Regions from separate parts of the Kribbella sp. NPDC003505 genome, predicted to be linked through region 3. Evidence: riboswitches for the same ligand, from Rfam matches in the RefSeq annotation. Region 3 holds a riboswitch; each other region holds the start of a gene.
The links. Region 3 has a riboswitch for thiamine pyrophosphate ahead of ABZX12_RS15095 (cytosine permease). Riboswitches for the same ligand answer to the same signal wherever they lie in the genome.
Positions count from the first base shown of each region.

Region 1 (7,176 bases), on a different contig from region 3:
GAGAGTTCCGGCACCGGCGGGCGTCGCCGCCTCGCCCAGCTCGGGCATGCGCGCAGCCAGTGCCGCCTTGAACGCGTCGCGCGACGCGCCGATCTCAGCCAGGTCGCCGACCTCATCCCATCCGATCCGCACTGCACGATCCGCCACCGGGTTGATCTCCGGGCGATTGTTATGGATACCCCACATGGTCACCATGAGTCGTCAGGGTAGTCGCAGCGCTGCGGATGGCGTGGAACCCGCTGGGTCGAGCCACGATCGTCGACAGGCGCGCCGTCAGCACCAAGTCCCACTCCGCTACGCGAGGCGGTTCTCACCAGAGGTCGAGGTCGGCGAATTCTTGGTCTAGGGCGTGGGCTGCTGAGGGGTTGTGGATTCGGCGGCCCATGTAGACGTCTTGGGTTATGGAGACTTGGGCTTGGCCTAGGTGGTCGGCTATTTGGCGGGCGGATTGGCCTCGGCGGTCTAGGGCGGTGGCGGTGGTTTTGCGGAAGGTGTGGGAGCGGATCCAGGTCAGGGCGTCTGAGGGTGAGGGTTGGGATGCTTGGTCTACCTGGGCGCTCAGGCTGGGCGATGCATCGAGGTTTATGCGGTAGATCTTGAGGAGGGTGGCTACGAGTTCGCGGTCGAGCTTGATGCGGCCGGTCTCGATCAGCTCGAGTCTGGTCTTTGGCCAGCCGAGTTTCGTGGCGACCTGTTTGCGGGTGAGGCCAGCCTGGAGGCGGGCGGATCGGAGGGTCTCGCCTAGGTCGCGGCGGGCGGTGCTGGCTACGGGGGACAGTGCGCGGCGGAGAGCTCGGCGGACGTTGGACGGGTCGCGGAAGCCTCCGAGGGAGTCGGCGAAGATGGGGCCGTCGAGGCTCACGCCGGCGGCGTGGCGGCGGCGGAGCATGCTGACGGCCCCGTCGGGCAGGGGCAGGGCACGTACGCCTGCCCTGGACTTTGGGGCCTTGCGGATCAGGCCTTGGCCTGGGACGCGAACAACGGTGTGAGTTATTTGCACCGCGCCGGCTTCTAGGTCGACCTGCGACCACAGAACCGCGAGAGACTCGCCGATTCGGACTCCTGTTCCGAGCATGAAGACGACGAGGTCCGGTAGGTCGGCGTGCCGGGCGGCTTCATCGGTGGTCAGCTGTTGGCGCAGGAGGGCGATCTCTTCGGTGGTCAGCGCTCGGGGCGGGTCCTTTGGACGGGCCTCGACTGCTTCGACCTCGCGGACCGGGTTGACAGTCAGAGCGCCATACCGGACGGCGAGTTGCATCATCCCGGAGATGACCGCGCGGCAAGTCTTCGCGGTGGGGCGGCCGGCGTTGCGCTTGATGGTTCCGATCACTCTGTCGATGCGGGGCGTGGTTGCCTCACCGATCAGGAGTTCGCCGAGGGCAGGACGCACGTAGTTCTTGATGGCTGTGCGGTACGTCGTGAGGGTGGTCGGTGATCGCCGGCCGTCTTCTATGCGTTCCTCGAGCTTCTCGATCCAGAGGTCGATGAGGTCGTTGATCTTGTCCGTCGGGCTGAGCTCGCCGTACTGCGAGACCTTTGCCCGGTCTCGCAGCTTCGTTAATAGGCGGTGCTCGGCTGCGCCCTTGGTCTTGGCGGACGCGGTGACCTCACGGGTACGTCCGTCGTGGTCACGGAAGTACGCGGATGCGCGCCAGGAGACCACCTTGCCCTCGGCGTCCTTCCTCTCTGCACGGGATCGGACGTGCCCCCACGTTCCGATCGGAAGGTGCGGTCTGCTCATGTCGGCCCTCCACAGTCCAGCTGCGTGTGGAAGCTCAACGGCTGGGCAGGCCGGAGATCGGGCGAAACGAGAGCAGTGCGAAGCGATGCGATACGTCGCTCAGCAACGCGCATCCAGGTAGCTGCGCGGAGCCGCCGGGCCCTCTCAGACGGGCAGGCATCGGCCACTTTGAGTATTGGCAGAGTTTGCGCAGACCCAACTTTCCAGGGCGAGGCGCCGATCTGCGCCTGACCTGCGGAGACTGGTAGGCCCCGTGGGACTCGAACCCACAACCCGCGGATTAAAAGTCCGCTGCTCTGCCAATTGAGCTAGAGGCCCTCAGGTGGTGTGGGGAACAGTGTGTCAGGTTTGGTGGGGGAATGCTTGGTGGGGGTGGGGGGTTGTGGGGGCGTCAGGCACGGTGGTATAGATCGGAATTCGCCGCGGGGGGAACCGACGGTGGGTTGGGGGAATGCTGTGCGTGCTGTGTTGGGGGCCGCTGTCCTTGTGCTGGTTGTTGGTGGGTGTGGGGCAGAGGCGGGTGGTGAGCCGGTGCGGGTTCTGCAGGGTAGTGCGTCGCCGATGCGTGCGACTTCGCCGCTGCCCACGTTGCCGCCGTACGCGACGGGCTCAAAGCCCGCGTTGACGGTGACGGCTCGGCCGGTGGTCACGAGCAAGGTGGTCGTGGAGTTGCGCGTGATCCCGTTCAAGAAGAAGACGGTGGCGGACGGGTCGTTGGCGAAGGGTGAGACGGCGATTCGTACGGCGGGGGTGAACGGGACGCGGCGGCTGGTTTATCGGGTGACGTATGTGAACGGCGTGCAGACGGCGAAGAAGTTGGTGCGGCAGGAGGTGACGAAGGAGCCTCGGTCGCAGGTGACGGCTGTGGGGACGAAGGCCGACGAGGAGCAGTGCGACCCGAACTACACCGGCTGTGTCCCGATCGCCAGTGACGTGGACTGTTCGGGCGGTACCGGCAACGGGCCCGCGTACGTCGCCGGCCCGGTCGAGGTCGTCGGGGCCGATATCTATCGTCTGGATGCCGACCACGACGGGATCGCCTGCGAGTAGCCCGTCAGGCGCGGCGCGCGGTGACGTCGAGGTCCAGTACGACGTCGGGGCGGATCAGGGCCGTCGTGAACGAGTTCCAGTTGGCGTTCCAGGTGTGCCGGTTGATGGTGCGGGTCGCCGTGAAGCGAAGTTCGTCGCCGGTGTCGGTCACCTCGAGCGGCACGGTGAGCGGGGATGTCGTCCCGCGGATCGTCAGGTCGCCGGTGACCTCGAAGTGACCCGGCGCGCTCGGCGTGACGGCGGTGGCGACGAACGTCATCGCGGGGTACGTCGGCGCGCCGAAGAAGTCCTGACGCAACTGGTCGTCGCGTCGGCGGTTGCCGGTGTCGACGCTCGCCATCTGGACGGTCAGCCACCCGGACGACGCGGACGGATCCGCCGCCTCCACCTTCACGGCGCCCTCGAACGTCGCGAAGTGTCCGTGCACCTTCCCGCCGACGCGATGCGCGGCCACGAAGCCGATCCGGGTCCGATCCGCGTCGAGCACATAGTCAGTCATACCCGGTACGACGAGACAGGACGGCGGACTGTCAGCCGATGACGCCCGTGGTGATGCGCCGCGGGGTGATGTCGAACATCGCGTCCTCGGGCGGATCGGCAACGTACGCGGCGCGCGCCTCCTCCGGCAGGTACTTCTCCACCGCCGCGTGCAGCACGTCCGGGTCCAGGGGCAGCAGCCGGGCAACGCCCTGCATGTTCACATACTTCGCCGTGGCGCCCTCGACCGTCTGGACCGACAGCGAAAGCTCACCCGTGCCGGTCCGGTGCAGACGGGTCTTCTTCGACTTGCGCGGCGTCATCACCTGAAACCGGTCGGAGCCGAACAAGAACCACACCGGTGTCACATGCGGCGACCAGCCCGGTTCGTCGATCGCGAGCACGGCCACCAGCGGCCGGCTCAGGAACTCTGCCATCTCCTCGTCGTCCATTGTGCGAAATCCCATGCGTTCGACCATGCCACGCGCCACCGACAGCCTGTCGATTTAGGATCTGCCTACATCGACGAAGGGATCGCGGTGCTCACCTATCAGCTGACGTCGCAGGATCTCGCGGACGTGCGGTTCGCGGTGTCGCCGGTCGCGGAGACGGTGCTGTCGCTGCGCGCGCTCCGGGATCCCGGCCGCTTCCCGCTGCAGCTGGCGTGGGTCCGGGCGGTGCAGCCGTACGTCGCGGAGCTCGACTGGGACGTCCTGCGGTGGCTCGTCAACGACACGATGGGCAGCCCGGACTTCTTGACCCCGCGCCCGTCCTCGCCCCTCACGCAACTCGACGACGAGCTGAGCCGGATCGCCGCCGTCGATCAGGCGACATTCGAGCGGCAGATGATCGCTGTGAACGGCGAACTGCCCGCGGAATGCACGATCGACAAGGTCGTCGAGGCGCTACGGCAGTACTGGGATGCCGTCATGGCGCCGTACTGGAGCCGCATGCGCACACTCCTCTCGGCGGACATCAGCTACCGCGGCCACGTCCTCACGCAGCAAGGCACCGGCGCGATGCTCAACGGGCTGGGCCCGGCCATCACGTACGCCGACGGGCTGCTCAAGGTGGACCGTGTCGCTGAGCAGAGCCGTACCGAAGACGTCGCCGGCCGCGGGCTCGTGCTGCAGCCGACCCTCTTCGGCCCGCACGCGGTCATCCCGTTCGATCCCGGCGCCGAACCGCTGCTCGGCTACCCGCCACGCGGTCAGGCAAATCTCTGGTCCGTCGTCGAGCCGCCGTCGCGCCACGACCTCGCCCAGTTGATCGGTACGCCGAGGGCGCACATCCTCGAGCTCCTCACCCATCCCCGGACGACGACCGACCTGGCCGGCGAGCTGAAGGTGACCCCGTCCGCCGTGAGCCAGCACCTCCAGCTCCTCCGCCGGACCGGTCTCGTCGAGCCGGAGCGCACCGGCAAACAGGTTCTGTACCGTCCGACCGAGCTCGCCGCCCTGCTCACCGGCGCCACCGTCGACTGACCCGTCAGCTATAGTCGAACCGTCCGCGGGAGCTCGCAGGGAGTGGGCTGAGAGGGTGACTGGACCGTCACCGACCGCTGAACCTGAATCGGGTAATTCCGGCGTAGGGAGGAAGCTGTGGAATCGGTCTGGGTGAACGGTACGGCGGTCGACGGGTCGGCCGGCCGGTCTGTCGCCGAGTTGATCGCGGAGTACTCCGATCGCACGACAGGGATCGCCGTCGCGGTCAACCAGAACGTGCTGACCAAGGCCGAGTGGGCCCGGACCACGCTCGAGCCCGGCGACCGGGTCGAGATCGTCAGCGCGACGCAGGGAGGCTGACATGGACGACCCGCTGGAGCTCGGCGGCCGCACGTACACGTCCCGGCTGATCATGGGGACCGGCGGCTCGGCCAACCTCGAAGTCATGGAGGAGGCATTGATTGCCTCCGGCACCCAACTGACGACGGTCGCGATGCGTCGCCTCGGCACCGGTCACGAGGGATCGGTGCTCGACGTGCTGAAGAAGCACGGTATCGACGTCCTGCCGAACACGGCCGGCTGTCACACCGCGGCCGAGGCCGTGCTGACCGCGAAGCTCGCCCGGGAGGCGCTGGAGACCGACCTGATCAAGGTCGAGGTCGTCGCCGACGACCACCTGCTGCTGCCCGATCCGGTGGAACTGCTCGACGCCGTGGACGCGCTGGTGGCCGACGGTTTCACCGTGCTGCCGTACACCAACGACGACCCGATCCTCGCCCGCCGCCTCGAGCAGGCGGGGTGCGCGGCCGTGATGCCGTTGGCCGCCCCCATCGGTTCGGCGCTGGGCATCCGCAACCCGCACAACATCGCGCTGATCGCCGAGGCGGCGAATGTCCCGGTGATCGTCGACGCCGGCATCGGTACGGCGAGCGACGCCGCGCTGGCGATGGAGCTCGGCTGTGCCGCGGTGATGCTCGCGACCCCGGTGACCCGCGCGGAGAAGCCCGCCCTGATGGCCGCCGCGATGCGCGACGCCGTCTCCGCGGGCCGGAACGCGCGGCTGGCGGGCCGCGTGCCGAAGCGCTGGCAGTCGGCGCTGGCGTCGTCGCCTACAACTGGCCTGCCAACGTTCTAGCCTCCGCCGCGTCGACGGCCCGATCCAGCAGGAGCGCGGTCAGCGACAACGTCAACTCCTGGTTGGGCTGCAACGTCAACGGCTGCTCCCACGCGAGCGCCGGGCACGCCCCGACGTACTCGGCGGTGCGCAGGAACCACGGCCACACCTGATCCGGCTGCACCAACAGCAGAGTGACATTGCCCTGGACGAAGGCGAGCCACGGACTGCGAGATCCGAAGGCGGTGTCGCGCCCGTTACCGTCGGCACAAAGGACAGTCGTCGGCGCGGAGGGCAACCGCCAGAAGATCCCGCCGTAGCCGGCACCCGAGCGCCCACAGGTCGCCGGGCTGTCGATGCGGACCGAGCCGTAGCGCGCGGTCAGCACGCTGTGCCAGTCGAGGCGCCAGCCGCCGAAGGCGAGAGCCCCGCTGAGGCGCCGGCGTTCGACCAGTTGCGGCCGCCCCTGCTCGTCGTACCAGGTGATGTCGTCGACCAGTTCACGATCGTCGACGGTCACGCCGCGGCTGCGTTGCTGACCGTGGTTCGTGAGCAGGGTCGGGCCTTGACCGCGGACGTAGGTCCGGCCGCCCCAGTGCGAGGTGCCGTTGACCTGGGCGACCGACAGCGAAAGTCCGTAGTGGTGCCGGTGGTCCACCGGGTTGACCTCGGTCAGCGGATGCCCGCCGAGCGTCCGGACCGGATGCAGGTACGGCCGTGGCGCGTGCACCTGCGGCATCCGGCGGCCGAACTCGTACCGCGCGAGCAGCCCCGCCGAACTCCCGAGTGCATAGATGTCGCCCTGCCGCTGCCACCCGACCCGGTCCGCGGCGCCGTCCCCGCTCCACCGCGGCTCCGGCGGCACCGGACCGGTGCTCGCCCGTACCGCCAGCCGCAGCTCAGGTACGGCGTCCGCCTCGCCCACACCGGACGTGATCGCCGCGTGCAGCCGCTGCCACGCGAGTTCGCCGAGGTCCTTCTGCGGCACCCGGACGGTCGTCAGCGACGGTACGGCGAACCGCGCCAGGCCGATGTCGTCCATCCCGGTCACCGACAGGTCCTCGGGTACGGCGACCCCGACCTCGTTGAGCCGCGCCAGCAACCCGAACGCGACGAGATCGTTGAACGCGACCACCGCGGTGGCGCGCGACTCGAGCACCCGCTCCACCGCGGCGTAGCCGTCCTCGATCGACCAGCCGCACTCGAACCGGACCAGCTCCAGACCTGGGATCTCCCGCTCGGCGACGTCGAGCGCGCGCAACCGCAACCTGTTGGACGCACTCGCGGCCGGGCCGGACAGGAACGCCAGCCGCCGGTGCCCGAGGCCGACCAGGTGATCGACGACGATC
Region 1 is NZ_JBEXNA010000013.1:277,955-285,130, reverse strand. Features, by position in the region: gene ABZX12_RS35900 (AAA family ATPase) at 1-195, opposite strand, end outside; gene ABZX12_RS35895 (helix-turn-helix domain-containing protein) at 311-1,741, opposite strand; tRNA gene ABZX12_RS35890 (tRNA-Lys) at 1,984-2,059, opposite strand; gene ABZX12_RS35885 (G5 domain-containing protein) at 2,303-2,791, shown strand; gene ABZX12_RS35880 (YceI family protein) at 2,796-3,290, opposite strand; gene ABZX12_RS35875 (pyridoxamine 5'-phosphate oxidase family protein) at 3,322-3,720, opposite strand; gene ABZX12_RS35870 (DUF5937 family protein) at 3,808-4,752, shown strand; TPP riboswitch at 4,768-4,879, shown strand; gene thiS (sulfur carrier protein ThiS) at 4,870-5,073, shown strand; gene ABZX12_RS35860 (thiazole synthase) at 5,075-5,848, shown strand; gene ABZX12_RS35855 (DUF6807 family protein) at 5,823-7,176, opposite strand, start outside.
Region 1: another riboswitch for thiamine pyrophosphate. It lies ahead of thiS (sulfur carrier protein ThiS); the one in region 3 lies ahead of ABZX12_RS15095 (cytosine permease).

Region 2 (7,176 bases), on a different contig from region 3:
GCTGGCCGACGTACGCAGCCGGCTGGACGAACTCGACCAGCTCGGCCGCAGCGAGCGCGAACGCCTGCTGCTCGACTCGGCGGACAAGTTCATCGCTCGTCGCCGGGCCGAAGGCGATCCGGTGCCGGTCGAGGAACGCGACGAGCGGTCGGCGGCGCTCGATGCGGACCTCGCCGCGGTGTGGGCCGCACACCTTCCGACCTCGGACTCCGGGAGGTGATCGGATGCGCCGCATGCCGATCCCGCAGCCGCCGGCCAGCCTGTCGAGTGCCGCCGCCCAGCGCGAACGCACCAGGCTCGCCACGTTCTACGCCGATCCGGCGAACGAGTCCGCGCGCTATCCGGGCACGTTCAACGCATACCGGCACGAGCAGGTGCGGCAGGCACTGAAGGCTGCCTTCGGCGGCCGGTGCGCGTACTGCGAGACGTTCTACGACGCGACGCAGCCGACGGCCGTCGAGCACTTCCGGCCGAAGGGCGAAGTGACGATCGCCGGCCAGCGGACCCCGCCCGGGTACTGGTGGCTGGCCAGCAAGTGGGAGAACCTCCTGCCGTCCTGCACCGACTGCAACAGCCCACGCAAGCAGGACTTCCCGGCCGGTCTGCCCGCGACCGCCGGCAAAGCAAACGCGTTCCCGCTGCCGACCGAGAAGCGCCGTGCGCACCACGACGGCGAGGAGAAGAACGAGCGACCGCTGCTGCTGCATCCGTACTTCGACGATCCCGAAGAGCACCTGGAGTTCGTCTGGGGCACGGGCACCGTCGACGACGGCCAGATCAGGCCCCGCCAGGTCCACGGCCGGGAGAGCGTCCGCGGCCGCACCACGATCGAGGTCTGCGCACTCCAGCGACTGGGACTGGTGGCGAACCGCCGGCGGCATCTGATCAAACTCATCGCGTTCCTCGAAGTCGTGGCGCAGCGCAAGGCCGAGGCGGCGAAGGCGCCCGGCGACCCCGACGCGCGCAAGGCGTTCGAGGACGCCGTGGTCGCGGTCCGGGAGACGTTCACCGACGACGACGAGTACGTCGCGATGACGCACCAGGTGATCAAGGCCTACTTCGCACGACTGTTCGGGGGATGACATGACGGCCTACGTACCCGCGCCGCCGCGGAGCTGCGACGTACTGATGAAAGGCGGCATCACCAGCGGGGTGATCTATCCGAGCGCGGTCTGCGAGCTCGCCCGGCACTACAAGCTGGCGTCCGTCGGGGGATCGTCGGCGGGCGCCATCGCGGCGGCGGCCGCGGCCGCGGCAGAGCTGGGCCGCGACGCCGGCGGGTTCGGAAAGCTCGAACGACTGCCCGACGATCTGATGGCCCACCGCCCGGGAGGCCCCTCGCTGCTGTTCCGCCTGTTCCAGCCACAGCGCGGTACGGCGTCCTTGTTCAAGGTCTTCACGGCCGGACTCGGCGCCTCCGGCACTGGCCGGGTAGCGCGCATCGTTCGCGCCGCGCTGTCCGCGTTCGCCCTGTGGGCGCTGGCCGGCGCTGTGCCCGGCGTCGTCTTGCTCGTCCTCGGGATCCTCGGTCAGGGCGTGGCGGCCTGGGCCGCGGTGATTGCCGGTGCGCTGCTGGCCGTCGTCGGTGTCGTCGTGGCCGTCACGGCCGGCGTGCTCCGGAGCCTCGCGAAGAACGTTCCGGACAACAACTTCGGGCTGTGCAACGGGATGGCTGGCAGGTCCGAGGGCGGCGCGGAGCCGCTGACCCGTTGGCTGCACGGCAAGCTGCAGGACTTCGCCGGCCGGGCCGGGGACGCGGATCCGATCACCTTCGGGCAGCTGACCGCGGCTGGTGTCGAGCTGCGGATGATGACCACCAACCTGACCCGGCACCAGCCGATGCGGATGCCCTGGCCGGAACGCGAGTACTTCTTCGACCCGGGCCAGTTCGAACAGCTGTTCCCGGCCGAGGTCGTGGACTGGATGTGTGAGCACCCGCCGCCGTTGTCCCCGCAACCGGCCAAGCGGTGGGCCGGCGAGTTGCGCCGGTTGCAGGCCGCCCCGAAGCGGCCGTTCCCGCTCGCCGCCGATCTGCCGGTGATCGTCGCGACCCGGATGAGCCTCAGCTTCCCGTTCCTGATCTCGGCCGTGCCGCTGTACGCGATCGACTTCACGCACCCGGCGTACGGCAAGGTCAGTGCCGCGGTGTCGGAATGGCGGGACGCGAACCCGCAGGCCGGGCCGGAGCAGGCGCTGCCTGCCGTCCCCGCGCCGGACTTCGAGGTCAACTGGTTCTCCGACGGCGGCATCGCGAGCAACCTGCCGGTGCACTTCTTCGACTCGCCGCTGCCGGCCCGACCGACCTTCGCGGTCGACCTGGCCCTGTTCCCGCCGGGCGTGCCGAAGAACCTGGAGGACCAGGCCGAGAACACCCGCCTGCCGGTCGTCAACCAGGGAGGGCTGAACCGGCGCTGGACCCGGTGGACCGGTCAGGGGCTCGGGCTGGTCGCACTGTTCGGCCGGTCGATCCTGGACACCGCGCGCGGCTGGGTGGACGAGGCGCAGTTGGTGATGCCCGGCTACCGCGACCGGATCGTCACGATCTACCACGATCACGACGAAGGCGGCCTGAACCTGACGATGAAGGACACGGTGGTGACCGACCTGGTCGAGCGCGGTGAGGCAGGCGCGAAGAAGCTCGTCACCCGCTTCGTCCTCGGCAACGGCTGGGACAACCATCGCTGGATCAGGTTCCGCACCGCGACGGCCGGCCTCGACACCTGGCTGTCCGGTTTCCGGCGCGGGTACGACGAACCGTCGCCGGACGCCCTGCCGTACGCCGACCTCGCCGGCACACCCGGCACCGCCGTACTGCCGTCGTACTCGATCAACGGCACCCAGCGAAAGGCCGTGAACCTCCGAACCGACGCACTCCTGACCCTGGCCTCGAGTTGGCAGGACCCTCCCGCCGACGCTTTCACCCAGGGCTCGCCCAGCCCGCACCCGTTCCTGCGCCTGGTGCCCGGCACGCTCTTCGACCGGAGGGGTTGAGGTCTACTTCTTCTTCAGGGCGCGGCGGGCGAGTTCTTCCTGGTCCAGGCGGGCAGCCTCGGCGGGGGTCGGTGCGCTGCCGCCGTACGCGGCGGGCAGCCACCAGGCGCCGGGTGGCTGCTCCGGGTACGTGCGGATCGTCTCGTCGAGCATTCCGGCCATCGTGGAGCGCAGCTGGGCAGTCGCCTCGGTCGGATCGTCGTCGCGGGTCACCGTGATCGGCGCGCCGATGCTGATCGAGATCGGCCGGTGCCGGCTGAAGTCCCGCGGGTGGTCCTTGGTGAACATCCGCTGCGTGCCCCACAGGATCATCGGCAGCACCGGTACACCGGCCTCCGCGGCCATCCGGACCGTGCCGGACTTGAACTCCTTGAGCTCGAACGACCGGCTGATCGTCGCCTCCGGGAACACGCCGACCAGCTCACCGGCGTTCAGGTAGCGGATCGCCTGCTCGTACGACGCGGCGCCGGCCTCGCGGTCCACCAGGATGTGGTGCATGCCGCGCATCAGCGGGCCGGAGTACCGGTTGCGGAACAGCACCTCCTTGGCCATGAAGCGCACCAGCCGCCTGGCCGGCAGCGCGCCGTACCCGCCCAGGATGAAGTCGACGTAGCTGATGTGGTTGATCGCGATCAGGGCCCCGCCGGTGCGCGGGACGTGCTCGGTCCCGGTGCGGCGGATCTTGAGGTCCAGCACCGTGAACGCGGTCTTCGCGAAGGCGATGACAGGCGGGTAGACGAGGTCGCGCATCCCTAGACGGTACCGGGTTCGTCTAGGGCATGTCTGACAATCCAGCACCTACTGCGGGGCACTCGGCACGGCACCTCGCCGCACGTGAGCAAAGGCCACGATGCGCCGCATCGAGACCTTCGCTCCCGCACGCCGAGCTACCGCACCGAGCACCTCCTCGCGACGGCGCTGGATTATCAGACATGCCCTAGGGTGGTCCGTGACAACTAAAGATCGCGGGAGCTCGCACCGTAGTGGGCTGAGAGGGCGGCTGGCCAGAGAGAAGACTCTGCTGCCGGCGCCGCCGACCGCCGAACCTGTCCGGGTAATTCCGGCGTAGGGAGCAGCAGCAATGGTGAATGTCAGCACGATCCGTCCGGCCGTCACCACGGGCCCGATCTCGGGCTCGGAGAAGATCTATCGCGGCGAGCTCGGGGTACCGGCGCGCCGCGTGCAGCTGACCAACGGCGAGCACTTCGACCTCTACGACACGTCCGGTCCGTACACCGACGCGTCCGCCGGGATCGACGTCCAGGCCGGTCTGCCCGCGCTGCGGCGCGAGTGGATCGCCGGGCGCGAGCCGCGGACCCAGCTCGGGCACGCGCGGGCCGGGGTGATCACCGAGGAGATGAGGTACGTCGCACTGCGGGAAGGGCTCGATCCGGAATTCGTCCGGGCCGAGGTGGCGCGCGGGCGGGCGGTGATCCCGGCGAACCGGCGGCACCCGGAGAGCGAGCCGATGATCATCGGGAAGAAGTTCCTGGTGAAGGTGAACGCGAACATCGGCAACTCCGCCGTGAGCAGTTCGATCGAGGAAGAGGTCGAGAAGCTGGTCTGGGCGACCCGGTGGGGCGCCGACACGGTGATGGACCTGTCGACCGGCAAGAACATCCACGAGACGCGGGAGTGGATCCTGCGGAACTCGCCCGTCCCGATCGGCACGGTGCCGCTGTACCAGGCGCTGGAGAAGGTCAAGGGCGATCCGGCCGCGCTGTCGTGGGAGGTGTACCGCGACACGGTGATCGAGCAGTGCGAGCAGGGTGTGGACTACATGACCGTGCACGCCGGCGTCCTGCTGCGGCACGTCCCGCTGACCGCGCGGCGGATCACCGGGATCGTGTCGCGCGGCGGGTCGATCATGGCCGCGTGGTGCCTGGCGCACCACCAGGAGTCCTTCCTGTACACGCATTTCGAGGAGCTCTGCGAGATCCTTCGCGAGTACGACGTGACCTTCTCGCTCGGCGACGGGTTGCGGCCGGGATCGATCGCGGACGCCAACGACGAGGCCCAGTTCGCGGAGCTCCGCACGCTGGGCGAGCTGACGAAGGTCGCCTGGGAGCACGAGGTCCAGGTCATGATCGAAGGCCCGGGGCATGTCCCGATGCACAAGATCGCCGAGAACGTCCGGCTCGAGGAGGAGCTGTGCGGTGAGGCGCCGTTCTACACCCTGGGGCCGCTGGCAACGGACGTGGCGCCGGCGTACGACCACATCACGTCGGCGATCGGCGCGGCGCAGATCGGCTGGCTGGGGACGGCGATGCTCTGCTATGTCACACCCAAGGAGCACCTCGGGCTGCCGGATCGCGACGACGTCAAGACCGGCGTGATCACGTACAAGATCGCCGCCCACGCGGCCGACCTGGCCAAGGGGCATCCGGGCGCGCAGGCCTGGGACGACACGTTGTCCAAGGCAAGGTTCGAGTTCCGCTGGGAGGACCAGTTCAACCTCTCGCTGGATCCGGACACGGCCCGGTCGTTCCATGACGAGACGTTGCCTGCCGAGCCCGCGAAGACCGCGCACTTCTGCTCGATGTGCGGGCCGAAGTTCTGCTCGATGCGGATCACTGCCGACATCCGCGCGTACGCGGAGGAACGCGGCCTGACGTCGGCCGAGGCGATCGAGGCCGGCTTCGCGGAGATGTCGGAGACCTTCAAGTCGGCCGACCAGAAGCTCTACCTGCCGATCACGGACTGAATCGGGGCGCCGTCCGGTCCGGCGTGCGCCGCACTCCGGGCCGGATACGGTGAGTGACGGGCTGAACCGATTCAGGTTTTGACCTTCACTCTACGTGAATAAGACTGTAGCCTTAAGCCGTCCGGAAGGAGGTACAGGACGATGGTCTTCGTTCTCACGGTAGATCAGCGCGGCAGCCGAAGCACGAGCGATCTCGTACCCGAGCTACTGAACTCCCTGAACCGCCGGCCGCGGCGGACCGGCCTGCTGCGCAAGTTCGAGCGGACCGCCGGCGACGAGGTGCAGGGCGTGCTCTCCGAGGCCCGAGTGACCATCGACGTGATCGTCGAGCTGCTGCGGGCGGACAGTTGGTACGTCGGACTCGGCATCGGCGCGGTCACCGAGCCGCTGCCGCGCAGCACCCGCGCCGGCAGCGGCGAGGCTTACGTGTTCGCGCGCGAGGCGGTGACGCGGGCGAAGTCCAGTCCGCACCACGTGAACGTGGTCGGCGCGGACCCGCACCTGGCCGAGCAGGTGGAGACGGTGCTGTGGTTGATGGCGTCCGTCCTGCGGCGCCGGAGCGACCGCGGCTGGGCAGTGGCGGACCTGTTGGGCGAGGGACTGACGAGGCGGGAGATCGGCGTGAAACTCGGAATCAGCCAGTCGGCGGTGACTCAACGCGCCCAGGCTGCGGGATTCGCCGAGGAACAGCGCGGCCGGGTGCTGGCCGCGGACCTGCTCGCCGGCGGGGTCGCTGCGTGACGGCTCTGGTCCTGTCGTTGACCGCTGCCGCACTGGTGCTCGCCGTCCTGGCATGGGTTCCTCAGTCCGGCTCCAACCTCGAGATCGCCCTCAGCGCAGTCATGCTGGCCTGTCTGGCCGCCGTCGGTGTACTGCTGCTCGCCGGGGACGGTGTGGCCGGGTGGGCCGAGCGCTGGTGGAACGTGCTGCTCCTACTGGCCGGAGCGCTCGCAGTGACAGGTGGTGGGCCGCTGACGACCTCTGTCATGGCGCTGGCCGACCGAGGCAACACCCGCGCCCAGTCGACGCAGAAAGCCGGTGAGGTGCTGCGGGGCGGCGCGTTGATCGGTGCACTCGAGCGAACGGCCATCTACGCGGCGCTGGTGTCCGGCTGGCCGGAAGGCATCGCCATCGTGCTGGCGATCAAGGGACTCGCCAGGTACCCGGAGCTGCGCAGCCCCGACCAGCCCGCGTCCGTGACCCCGCAAGCCGTCGCGGAGCGGTTCATCATCGGCACGTTCTCCAGCGTCCTGTGGGCAGTGACCTGTGCAGGTCTGCTGCGGTCACACTGACGTCTTGATCACATAGGTGTTGATGACCTTGTCGTGCCAGGTCTGGTGCTGCTCGTCCCACAGCGGCCAGAGCAGGTTCAGAAAGCAGGCATTGTTGAAAATCCCGCTCAGGAAGTCACGCAGGAAGGACCGCCCGGCTCCGATGGTCTGCCCGGTGGTGGCGTCGATCAGCTTGATGCGCAGGACGCT
Region 2 is NZ_JBEXNA010000006.1:120,826-128,001, forward strand. Features, by position in the region: gene ABZX12_RS21780 (AAA family ATPase) at 1-220, shown strand, start outside; gene ABZX12_RS21785 (hypothetical protein) at 225-1,082, shown strand; gene ABZX12_RS21790 (hypothetical protein) at 1,084-2,991, shown strand; gene ABZX12_RS21795 (lysophospholipid acyltransferase family protein) at 2,995-3,741, opposite strand; TPP riboswitch at 3,947-4,081, shown strand; gene thiC (phosphomethylpyrimidine synthase ThiC) at 4,073-5,695, shown strand; gene ABZX12_RS21805 (transposase) at 5,837-6,436, shown strand; gene ABZX12_RS21810 (hypothetical protein) at 6,433-6,987, shown strand; gene ABZX12_RS21815 (RDD family protein) at 6,979-7,176, opposite strand, start outside.
Region 2: another riboswitch for thiamine pyrophosphate. It lies ahead of thiC (phosphomethylpyrimidine synthase ThiC); the one in region 3 lies ahead of ABZX12_RS15095 (cytosine permease).

Region 3 (7,176 bases):
GGCGGCAGTGCGGGCGAACGGCTGATCATGGTGGGGCTGTTCGCTCTGCTGGTGGTCGTCACAGGTCTCGTCGTCGCCACGGCCGGACGCTCGCAGCGAATCGGCGGGGTGCTGTTGCGGTTGCAGGACACCACCGCTGAGATCCGGGTCCGGGCCGCTGTGGTGCTGCTGGTCGCCTTCGTCGCCTTGGCGGAGCAGTTCGGGCTGGAGACGATCCTCGGGGCGTTCCTGGCCGGAGCGGTGGTCGGACTGGTCGACCGGGACGCCGCCTCGCATCCACGCTTCCGGATCAAGCTGGAGGCGTTGGGCTACGGGTTCCTGATCCCGGTGTTCTTCGTGACGAGTGGGCTCCGGCTGGACCTGCGCGGCCTGCTCGCGGACCCGGCCGCGCTCGTCCGGGTGCCGTTGTTCCTGCTCGCGTTGCTCGTCGTCCGCGGCGCACCGGCGTACCTCGCAGTGCGGACGCTCGGCCCCCGAGCGACGGCTGCGACGGCGCTGCTGCAGGCGACGTCGCTGCCGTTCATCGTGACGGCGACCCAGATCGGCGTGGCGACCGGGCTGATGGGCCCGGTCACCGCCGCCGCTCTGGTCTGCGCCGGGCTGCTGTCCGTGCTCGTGTTCCCGGCGGTCGCGCTGGTGCTGCTCAGGCAGCCTGCCGCCGACCGATCCGGCCGAGCAGTACCGCAGCCACCATCGAGACGATGATCGACGTGTACGTCGCACCGAGCCAGCCGGGCACGGGCTGGTCGTTGAACAGGGCCTGCTGCAGCTTGGTCCAGAACGGCGACCATCCCGCGACGGTGCCGGGGTTCACCAGCTGGTACGCGACGAAGCCGATCAGCCAGGCGACGGTCGGCTGCCAGCGGAACTTCGCCGTACCGGACACGTCCCACTGCATCTTGCTGACCACGAAGAAGTCGGCGATCGCGACTGCGAACAGCGGAACGAAGACCGAGCCGATCAGGTACAGGAACTGCGTGTAGTTGCCGAGATCGATGAACAGCGCGATCCCGGTGGCGATCACGCCGATCGCGACCGAGATCCACCGCCGGTCGATGTGACCGATCAGGTTGTGCGTGGCCATCGTGGTCGAGTAGACGTTCGCGTACGCCTCGTCGACCTCGTCGACCAGCAGCACGAGCAGGGCGATCGCACCGGCCGGCAACGTGACCAGTGCGGTGATGACGTCCTCGCTGTTCGTCCCCAGCGTCGCCACGGCGACCACGCCGAGGGCGTAGTACGCGATAGCGGCCAGGCCGTAGCCGAGCGAGGAGCCGGCGAACGCTGCCTTGTTGGTGCGCGAGTGCCGCGTGTAGTCCGCGGCCAGCGGGGCGAACGACACGACACCGGCCGCGGCGAGGTCGACCGCCGGCCAGAAGCCGAACACGCTGTCCTGCGGCAGGGCGTGCGTCGGCTTGCTCAGCACCTGCACGAAGAGGTACACCGACGCCAGCAGCACCAGCCAGACCATGAACTTGCGCAGGATCTTCACGCTGCCCAGCGGACGCACCGCCATCGCGGTCGCGATCAGCCCGGCGAGGACGACGAACAGCCAGCGCCAGCGCTCACTCGTCACCGCGACCGCGGCCTGCGAGATCACGATGATCTCCATCGTCGCCCAGCCGACGTTCTGCGCGATGTTCAGCACGGTCGGCGCCATCGAGCCGCGGCGGCCGAACAGACCACGCAGGCATGCCATCGCCGGCGCTCCGGTCTGCGACCCGAACACGGCCGCACCGCCGAGCACCAGCGCGCCGATCCCACAGCCGACGACGACCGCGAGCAGGCCCTGCCACAGCGAGCCGGTGTACGCCGCGACCAGCGCACCGGTCACCGGGCCGAACAGCGAGATGCCGAAGTTGCCCCAGAGCGTGAACTGGTCGAAGAAGCCGAGCGTGCGCGGCGCATCGGTGGTGAGAACGAGCGGAGCCTCGGTGGAGCTCGACGGACGAACAGCTGTATCGGTCATGAGTGACCCCACTCCCTACGCCGGCATTACCCGGTCAGGTTCAGGCGGTCGGCGACCCAGCTGTCGCCCTCTCAGCCCGCGCATCCTCGGTGCGAGCTCCCGCATAGGTTGGTACTGCGAGTTTAACGCGTCAGCCATTTTCCGGCAGTGCGGCCGCTCGTTCTATGAGCGCGGCCACTTCCGGGCCGTTCGTGACGACCGGCATGTGCGCACCGGTCTCCAACGTGCGCGCCTCGCCGTGACTGAGCTCGGCGAGCTGCTCGAGCCACTCCTTCGTACACATCAGGTCGTGCTTGCCGCGGACCAGGACCACCGGGGCCCGCACGTGCGGCATCACCGCGGCCAAGTCGTGGATCCGCGACGCCTCGCCGGCGCGGGCGATCGACGGCAGCGTCGTGCGCGCGTACTGCGGGCTGATCCGAACCAGCTTCGGCACGTCCGGGATAGCGGATCCGACGAGCCGGACGGCGCGGTCGACCCAGCTCGACATCCGGGCATCACCCGTCGGGGCCACGAGAACGAGCGCGTGCACGAGCTCGGGGTAGCGCACTGCCGTCTCGACGACGACCTGACAGCTCGCCGAGTGGCCGACCAGCACCGATCGCTCGCGGATCTTCTCGGCCAGCGCCACCGCGAGCGCCCGCGGATGCAGGTCCTCCCGAGCGCCCGCCGGTTCGCCGTACCCGGGCAGCGTCACCAGGTGGTACGGCGTGACGAGATGCTCGGCGGTCCGCGCGTACGACTCCGGGCCGAGGCCCAGGCCGGGCACAAGGACGATCGGTGCGCTCACTCCCAGGGCGCCTTGGCCGGAGCGCCTTTGACGACCGGGTTCGCCACGTCGGGCTTCAGCTCGCGGTACCCGAGGAACAGGCCGACGGCGAGAAGCAGCAGGCCGACCCCACCCCAGCCGTACGCCGTGGGAAGCCGGTGCACCGCGTCGTCGCTGCTGCCCAGCCCGGTGGACAGCACCATGAGCAGCCAGACCAGGATCAGCACCACCGACACCGCGACCAGCAGCAACCCGGCGAGCTCGGCCGGCTCGGGCCGACGACCGGCCTTGCGGCGGGCCAGCACGTCCCGGATCCACATCACCAGCGCGCCGGTGCCGACGACCAGGAGCAGCAGCTGGCCGATCGCGTCGAGCACGTCGGTCCGCAACGGGTGGTTGAGCGGCGAGCCGGGCGCCTGGGAGATCTCCCGCAGCGCGACCCGCTGGACGGACACGACGAGCAGACCGTAGATCGCGGCGATGAACGTCGCCAGGCCGACGACCCGAGCGGCCCGCGGATCCCGCGACGGCTCGTCCCGGCCGTACGTCGGGAGCTCATGCGGCTGCGGGCTCGCTTCGGCGCCGTAGGGTGCGCCGGGGCGGTAGGCCGGGGGCTGGTGGTACGCCGGGTTGCCCTGCGGCGGCGGCTGGGTCCCGTACGGCTGTGGCTGCGCGTACTGGAACTGCTCCGGCGGGGCAGGCGGCCCGGCGTACGTGCCACCGCCGTACGGCGTGGGCGGAGCGTAGTGATGCTCCTCACCAGCTGCCTGCTGCTTCTCGGGCTCATCGCCCCGGCCGTACGTCGGGAAGTCCTGCGACGACATCGGTTCTCCCTCCGTCGCGCCCAGTCTCTCAGGTGGCCTTGATGGTCGGCCAGGCGTTCGGTAGGCAGCCGGCCAGGCCCTTCGTCTGCTGCATCATCACCGGCGCGGGGGTCTTCGGCGTGGCGCAGGTCGAGTGCCCGTGGCCGAGCGCGTGCCCGACCTCGTGGTTGACCAGGTAGCTGCGGTACATCTCGACGTCGCCGTTGTACGCCGGGATCGCGTAGATCCACCGCTTGGCGTTGAGCACCACCCGGTCCTCGACGCGGCAGGACACCTCACCGCCGGTGTCGAGCGGCAGACAGAGCTTGTCGGTCAAGGTCGGTGTCGCGAGGATGATCCGGAGGTCGGCGTCGACGCGGTCCGTCCGCTCGAAACTCACCGGATGCACCGCCTGCCAGCCGCGCGGGTCGGTCAAAGTCTTGTGGATCGCCGCCGCCACCGCGGCGCCGTTCACCGACACCCCTTGCTCGATCTCGACCCGGTACGTCAGCTTGTCGCGCACCCCGGTCGCCTTGTCGGACCCCGGCACCACCGCGAGCTTCCCGGTCGAGACCAGCACGTTCGGCTTCGCGTTCTTCGGCTTGCGCGTCAGCGTCGGTGCCGGCCGCAACGGAGTCGTGAACTTCTGCGTCGGCGTCGCGATCGGCGTCGGCTTGGGCGTCGCAGCCACCGGCACCTCCTCGGCGACAGCGTCAACCCCCGCCACCGCCTCCGCCGCCAGACTGCTCCGATGCGCCACATCCGGATGCGCCACCACCACAGTCCCCAGCACCGCCAACGCCGTCACCACAAGCCACTGCCCCTTGTACGACCTCCGCCGACTGTGCCGCCCACTCCGCCGCCTGGCCGCGTCAGTCCGCTGGCCGCTCCGCCGGGTGGTCATGACAAGTGACCCTACCGATACCTGCCAAAGCACGAAAGCCCGGTTGCGTTAAGTCGTCCTGGCAGTGAGGAGATCCAGACTGTCGGATCTGCCTGGTACGACTGCTGACCTGGCATATGACGCACGAAAGGTATGGGCAAGATGATCAGGACCGTGACCGGCGATCTGCTTCGTCAGGATGCTGATGCCCTGGTCAACGCCGTCAACACAGCCGGGATCATGGGCAAGGGAATCGCGCTGCAGTTCAAGCGAGCGTGGCCCGCGATGTTCGACGACTACGCCGACGCCTGCGCCCGCGGCGAGGTGCAGCTCGGGAAGATGCACGTCTGGAGCACGGGATCGGCGGCCCCGCCCCTCCTCATCGTGAACTTTCCGACGAAGAAGCACTGGCGCTCACGTTCACAGGCACAGGACATCAGCTCAGGTTTGGAAGATCTGGTCCGAGTTGTTCGCGACCACGATCTCCGGTCGATCGCCGTCCCGCCGCTCGGTTGTGGGTACGGCGGACTTGACTGGGCGGTTGTCGAACCGCTCATTCACCACGGACTCGCAGCCGTCGCCGATGATGTCGATGTCCGGGTGTTCCCACCCGCGGGCGGGTCGACTGTTCGCCCGTGAGGCGCCCCTCAGGTCAAAGGCAGTTGGGCAGTGGTCGCCCGATCGGTGCGAAGCCGATGTACCGGCGCCGGCCCGGGGGAAGAGGGTCCGCTCGCGGCGACGGTCATGTCCGGCAGTGCGTCGGCTTGCAGTTACTACGCGCGGCAGCGCGAACCCGCGGGCGCCAGCCCGGGGGTGTGGTGGGAGCGCGCGTAGCGGGCGCGGGGAGGAGCGGAGCGACGAGTGGCGGCTGCGTAGCACGCGTGGGCCTACCACCTCACCCACACACCACAGCCGTCAGCTTGTCCTCACCCCTCCACCAGTACCTCAGGCTGTGCGGGTGCGGAGGAACTTGCCGAAGTGGGGGACGGTGAAGGCTACGGTGCCGCGTTCGGCGGAGAAGACGAGGCCTTTCTTGATCAGGCCGTCGCGGGCCGGGGAGAGGGACTGGGGTTTGCGGTTGAGGGTGCTGGCGACCTCGGCGGTGGGGACGGAGCCGTCGTCGACGCCGATGCCCAGCTCTGCCATGGCGCGCATGTACTCGCGTTCCGCGGGCGTCGCACGTTCGTAGCGGGAGCCGAAGAAGCCGACGGTCAGCTCGGCGGATGCTTCGGGGGCGGCGACGGCGACGTCCTTGATGGTGATGGGTGAGGTCGGCGCGTGGTCCCAGGTCGAGTGCGCGAACGCCTGCACGAAGTACGGGTAGCCGTCGGTCTGCGCGTACAGCTCGTCCAGAGCCTCCTCGTCGTACTGCACGCCCTCGCTCTCGGCCGGCACCATCAGCGCCCGGTCGCACGCTTCACGCGCCAGCCGGTCCACACGGATGTAGCGGAACAACCGCTCGGAGTACGACTTGCTGGCCGACAGTACGGCGGGCAAGTGCGGCAGCCCCGCGCCGACGACGACCAGCGGGGCACTCTGCTGCGAGATCTCATGACAGGCGGCGCACAGCGCGGACAGGTCGTCGGCGCTGATGTCCTGCATCTCGTCGATGAACAGCCCGACCCCGACGGTCAGGTCGCCGGCCAGGTCCGCGGCGTCGGTGAACAGCTCGATCAGGTCCATCTCCAGGTCACCGGAGTCGGCCCGGCCTTTCGCCGCGGCCACGTCGACAGGCGGGTGCCAGCGGATGCCTTTGCGGTCGTTGACCGCGGTGCGCAGCGCGAACGCCTTCAGTACGGCGCTGAACTGGTCGACCTTCTGGTCGTCGCGGTGCCGGTGGCCCAGCTCCCGCATCGCGGTGTGCAGCGCTTGTGCGATCGGCAGCCGGATGCTCTGGTCCGGCCGGGCCTCGATCTTGCCGGTACCCCACGCTCGCTTGATGGCCTGTGAGCGCAGTGTGTTGAGCAGGACCGTCTTGCCCACGCCCCGGAGTCCGCTGAGCACCAGGCTCCGCTCCGGTCTGCCTGCCGCGACCCGTTCGAGCACTACCTCGAACTGCCGCACCTCGGTGTCGCGTCCGGCCAGCTCAGGCGGCCGCTGACCGGCGCCGGGCGCATAGGGATTCCGGATCGGATCCATGCTTTCACTGTATGAGCGCGTCTAGCGTTTTCCGTAGATTGACCGATCGACGGCCAGAGCGTGTCGCGAGGGGTCTCTACGGCTTTCTAGTGAAATGACTAGACACCGATAGACACCGTGAGCGACCCGAAGACCACTATGGTTCCGCCATGGTGGAGTGGGCTCCGCAGGCAGGGGCGTTGTACGAGCGGGTGCACCAGCAGTACGTCGGCGGCGCGCGCAAGCTCGAGGCGCTGATCAACGAGCTGATCGGCGAAGAGGAAGGCATCAACTACCTGAGCGCGACGGCTCGCGCGAAAGACCCGGAGTCGTTTCTCGCGAAGGCCTCCAAGCCGCACCCGGACGATCCCGCCAGGCCGAAGTACGACGACCCGCTGAACCAGATCACCGACCTGGTCGCGGCCCGGGTGATCACGTTCCTGGTCGAGGCGGTGGACCGGGTGTGCGAGGTGATCGAGGAAGAGTTCGAGATCGTCGAGCACACCGACATGGGCGCGCACACCCGGGCGCAGGGCGTCTTCGGATACGCCAGCAAGCACTACCTGGTCCGGCTGAACGAGCACCGCCGCGAGCTCCCGGAGTACGCCGTACTGAAGAACCTCGTGATGGAGAT
Region 3 is NZ_JBEXNA010000004.1:278,726-285,901, forward strand. Features, by position in the region: gene ABZX12_RS15090 (cation:proton antiporter) at 1-705, shown strand, start outside; gene ABZX12_RS15095 (cytosine permease) at 644-1,969, opposite strand; TPP riboswitch at 1,965-2,082, opposite strand; gene ABZX12_RS15100 (alpha/beta hydrolase) at 2,100-2,759, opposite strand; gene ABZX12_RS15105 (hypothetical protein) at 2,756-3,562, opposite strand; gene ABZX12_RS15110 (DUF3152 domain-containing protein) at 3,591-4,232, opposite strand; gene ABZX12_RS15115 (macro domain-containing protein) at 4,587-5,063, shown strand; gene ABZX12_RS15120 (ATP-binding protein) at 5,370-6,563, opposite strand; gene ABZX12_RS15125 ((p)ppGpp synthetase) at 6,713-7,176, shown strand, end outside.